2 regions of the Streptococcus ruminicola genome follow, and region 1 is predicted to be linked to the other one. Evidence: predicted binding sites of a transcription regulator. Region 1 holds the regulator's gene; the other holds the start of a gene.

Region 1 (2,207 bases):
AATAGCTTTTGCTAAATCTTGTGAACGGTATTTTTGCAATTGTTGACGTTCTTCGTTAGCACGACGTTGAATATTTTGCATTTCAGCATGAGCACGAAGGTATTTATTTTCAAAATCTTCAGCACGCTCAAGTGCTTTTTGTAATTCTTCATTTTGAGCATCTTCTTGAGGCTGCTCTTCTACTTTTTCTTCAGTCACAACATCAGTGGCTTCAACTTCTTCTTGAAGTTCTTCGTTTTTAATTTCTTCTGACACTGTGTCCCTCCCTATCTTTTTATCAATTTAATTCAATTACTAAACTTAGTTGACCTCGTAGTGATTACTATTAAGATATCGGTAGTAATCACCAAGTTTCATCGCTAAAACTCGCCCGATAACATTAACCAAGCTAACGCTTCGGCGATAATCCATATCAATGGGACCAATCAAGCTAAGGAGCCCAAATCCACGATAAGGAATCAGAAACTTATGTGTTAAAACAGTCACATTTGCTAAAGCTGGCTCTTGACTATCTGCAACCTGAACATTGGCAATTTCATCTTCTTTCATTGAAGAGCGAAGCGCAACCGCCACTCGTTGGTCATTATCCAAGAAACGGTAAGTCTCCAAATCAGCATAATCAAGCGAATTAACTTTACCAGCTACGAAAACCAATTCTCTGAACAATTCTGCAAAAATATAATCAAACAAATCCAGAACATTATCTGTTACTGTGAAATACTTTTGCAAAACCTGTGGAATTTCTGTTCGTAACTTATAATGGATATCCATCACCGTACGACCAAGCAAACGTTCATCAACGATTTCTTTCAAAGTCACCAAATCTTTCAACATAAAGTTTTTCGGAATGGCAAATTGAATAGTTGCTGGCTTAGATTCATCCAAAGTTAAAACAGCTAAAGCGTCATGACTTGATAGTTGAACAATATCAAAGGCAGTTAATTTCTGGCGGGCTGGTTCAACATCCAAAATCACTGATGTATAACCAGTCATATCAGCCAAGACTTGACTTGCCTTTTGTAAAATATCATCAAGCTTAAAAGCTTCAAAATCAAAAGCCTTAACCACTTGATAAATATCACGTTCATCGATACTATCAAGACTCAATGAATGCTCAACAAAGTACTTAAATCCAGCAGCACTTGGCATCCGTCCACTAGACGTGTGAGCTTTCTCAAGCAACCCTAGCTTTTCAAGTTTAGCCATGTCATTACGAATGGTAGCACTACTTGAATCGATAGTTGCTTGCAAAGTTTTAGAGCCAATAGGTTCATGCGTCTGTGTAAACAATTCAACGATTAAATTCAGAATTTCACTTTGACGTTGTGTTATCATAACCTCGCCCCTTTCAACTTTTAGCACTCATTTACCTCGACTGCTAATTTATAATTCTATTATACTCCTCTAAAAAGCAGTGTCAAGGAAAAAGCATAAAAAATTAGCACTCTTTTTACTAGAGTGCTAATTCCTTATTTATCATATGTTGTTAAGTCATTTTCTTCAATAATAGCAATCAATTTACTCGCATAATTGGGGTCTGAACTAAAGCCCATATCTTGCAGTGCTTGTGCTGGTTTCTTGTACCCTTTGTTAGAAACCATAACGTCATAAGCACCTTCGCTATTACGAATTTTACCTGACTTCAGTAAAGCAAAATAATCATAGATAGCATCATCCCAAGATTTATAAACAGCAAATTGGCCAATTTCAGTTTGCCACTCATTGACAAAATAACGTTTGTATTTCAAAGTCACAGGTTTATTTCCTGGCTGCGCAAAAACAGCAAAGAGATTATGATATTTTACAGCTAGCAAATTTTGACCATAATCAGATTCTAACGCTGCTTGTGCCATCACCAATGACGGACGCACGCCATAAGCTTCTGCCACTTCTTGAACCGCTGGTGCAATGTCAGCAAAAAATTCCGACTTATTATAGGAAACTTTTTCTGTTTTATTTGCACTAGGTGTTGCTCGGTGAGCATATAGCGGTGAAAAAATACCTAGAACCAAAACAGCCAAAAATACAAGAAATTGAACAAAAGAGAATCGAGATTTCATCGTTTATTCTCCTTCAACAAAGCAATGTATTCTTCAAGGCTAAGATTATTATCAGTCATGTATTTTGCTGATTCTTTACCAACATAACGGAAGTGCCAATCTTCATAATCAACACCTGTTGACTCACTTTTTCCTTTTGGAAAACGA
Region 2 (2,207 bases), 150 kb from region 1:
TTCTTGAAGTTTTTCGCGGTCAAATTCTGATGTTGTTGAAACAAGTTGTGATTTAATCACGTTGACACGGTTAGCGATAGCATCTGCATCACCAGCACCTTCAACGATAACTGTGCTGTCTTTATCAACAGTTACTTTAGCTGCTTGACCAAGAGCTGCCATGTTAGCATCTTTCAACTCAAGACCAAGATCTTCTGTAATCACTGTAGCACCAGTCAAAATAGCGATATCTTCAAGCATTGCTTTACGACGATCACCAAATCCTGGAGCTTTAACAGCTACAACGTTGAATGTACCACGGATTTTGTTAAGAACAAGTGTTGGAAGAGCTTCACCATCAACGTCATCAGCGATGATAAGAAGTGGACGGCTTGTTTTAAGCACTTCTTCAAGAAGTGGCAAGATATCTTGAATGTTTGAGATTTTCTTGTCTGTAATCAAGATGTATGGATTTTCAAGATCAGCAACCATTTTTTCATTGTCAGTAACCATGTATTGTGAAAGGTATCCACGGTCAAATTGCATACCTTCGACAACATCAAGTTCTGTTTCCATACCACGTGATTCTTCGATTGTGATAACACCATCGTTACCAACTTTTTCCATGGCTTCTGAGATGTATTCACCAACTTTTTCAGAACGTGATGAAACGGCTGCGACTTGGGCAATAGCTTCTTTGTTAGCAACTGGTTGAGCGATTGATTTCAATTCGTCAACAGCTACTTTAACAGCTGCTTCAATACCACGACGAATACCGATTGGGTTAGCACCAGCAGTCACGTTTTTAAGACCTTCACGAACAATAGCTTGTGTCAATACTGTGGCAGTTGTTGTACCGTCACCAGCGATGTCATTTGTTTTTGAGGCAACTTCTGAAACAAGTTTAGCACCCATGTTTTCAAAGTGGTCTTCTAGTTCGATTTCTTTGGCAATTGTCACACCATCATTTGTAATAAGTGGTGAACCAAATGATTTTTCAAGAACAACGTTACGACCTTTAGGGCCTAAGGTTACTTTAACTGTATCTGCTAAAATATCTACCCCACGCATCATACTTGCGCGTGCATCTGATGAAAATTTAATATCTTTTGCCATATCTATTCCTCTGTTTGATTTCTATTAATATACTATTTTATTAGTCTATCTTACGCCAATACGGCTAAAATTTCTGCTTCACGAACGATAGTAACTGTATCGTCACCATCTTTCACTTCGACACCTGCACCAGTTTCAATAATAACTTTCTCTCCAGCTGCAACACTTGGTGCGACCAATTCACCTGTCAATGTACGGGCACCAGTACCAACAGCTACAACAGTTGCCGTTTGTGTGCTTTCTTTGCCTGCGCCAGCAAGGACAAAACCACCAACTGTTTGTTCTTTTTCTTCTTCAACTTTCAAGACCACACGGTCACCTAATGGTTTCAACATGCTTTTGCCTCCAATATTTTTATTGTTGTTAGCACTCTTTGCATTAGAGTGCTAATGTCTACAAAAACTATTCTAACACTTGGTCAGAAATAGTCAAGAAAAAAACACTAAAAAACAACTTAGACGCTAAGTCATCTAAGTTGTTTTTCTTATTACCCCAAAACCAAAGCGTCATCGTTTAGGACTTGACCACTGTTTTTGTGGAAGAGATCCATGAGTTGTGCGACGGTGAGATTTTTCTTTTCTTCGCCACGAACGTCCACAACGATTTTACCGTGGTAAAGCATAACCAAACGGTTACCGTACTCAATAGCGTGTTCCATATTGTGGGTAATCATCAAGGTTGTGAGTTCTTGCTCTTCAACAACTTTTTTAGTCAGTTGCATGACCATGTCACTTGTTTTAGGGTCAAGGGCCGCAGTATGTTCGTCAAGAAGAAGAACTTTTGGACGAACCAAGGTTGCCATGGCAAGTGTGAGCGCTTGGCGTTGACCACCTGATAGGAAAGCTGCATCGGTTTTCATACGGTTTTCTAGTCCCAATCCTAGCTCAGCCAATTTCTCTTTGAAAAGTTGACGTTCTGCCTCAGTGATTGATTTTTTGAAGAAGCTGCGCTTTTTCCCACGACGATAAGCAATGGCCATATTTTCTTCAATCGTTAAGTTAGTTGCTGTTCCCATCCGAGGGTCTTGAAAAACTCGGCTGATATCTTTTGAACGTGCAGCAACTGAAGCCTTGCGAATGGATTGACCATCTAGGACAATATCTCCTTCGTCA

The links. Region 1 encodes HrcA, which represses chaperone genes, less so after heat shock. Its sites were predicted from a motif close to TTAGCACTCNNNNNNNNNGAGTGCTAA; they were not measured.
Region 2: the regulator HrcA is predicted to act here: its motif matches at 1,459-1,485, upstream of groES (co-chaperone GroES).

The regions. Positions count from the first base shown of each region.
Region 1 is NZ_CP046919.1:1,147,094-1,149,300, reverse strand. Features, by position in the region: gene grpE (nucleotide exchange factor GrpE) at 1-255, opposite strand, end outside; gene hrcA (heat-inducible transcriptional repressor HrcA) at 301-1,335, opposite strand; gene GPZ88_RS05945 (glycoside hydrolase family 73 protein) at 1,470-2,060, opposite strand; gene GPZ88_RS05940 (M15 family metallopeptidase) at 2,057-2,207, opposite strand, start outside.
Region 2 is NZ_CP046919.1:1,001,383-1,003,589, reverse strand. Features, by position in the region: gene groL (chaperonin GroEL) at 1-1,095, opposite strand, end outside; gene groES (co-chaperone GroES) at 1,146-1,430, opposite strand; gene GPZ88_RS05230 (ABC transporter ATP-binding protein) at 1,583-2,207, opposite strand, start outside.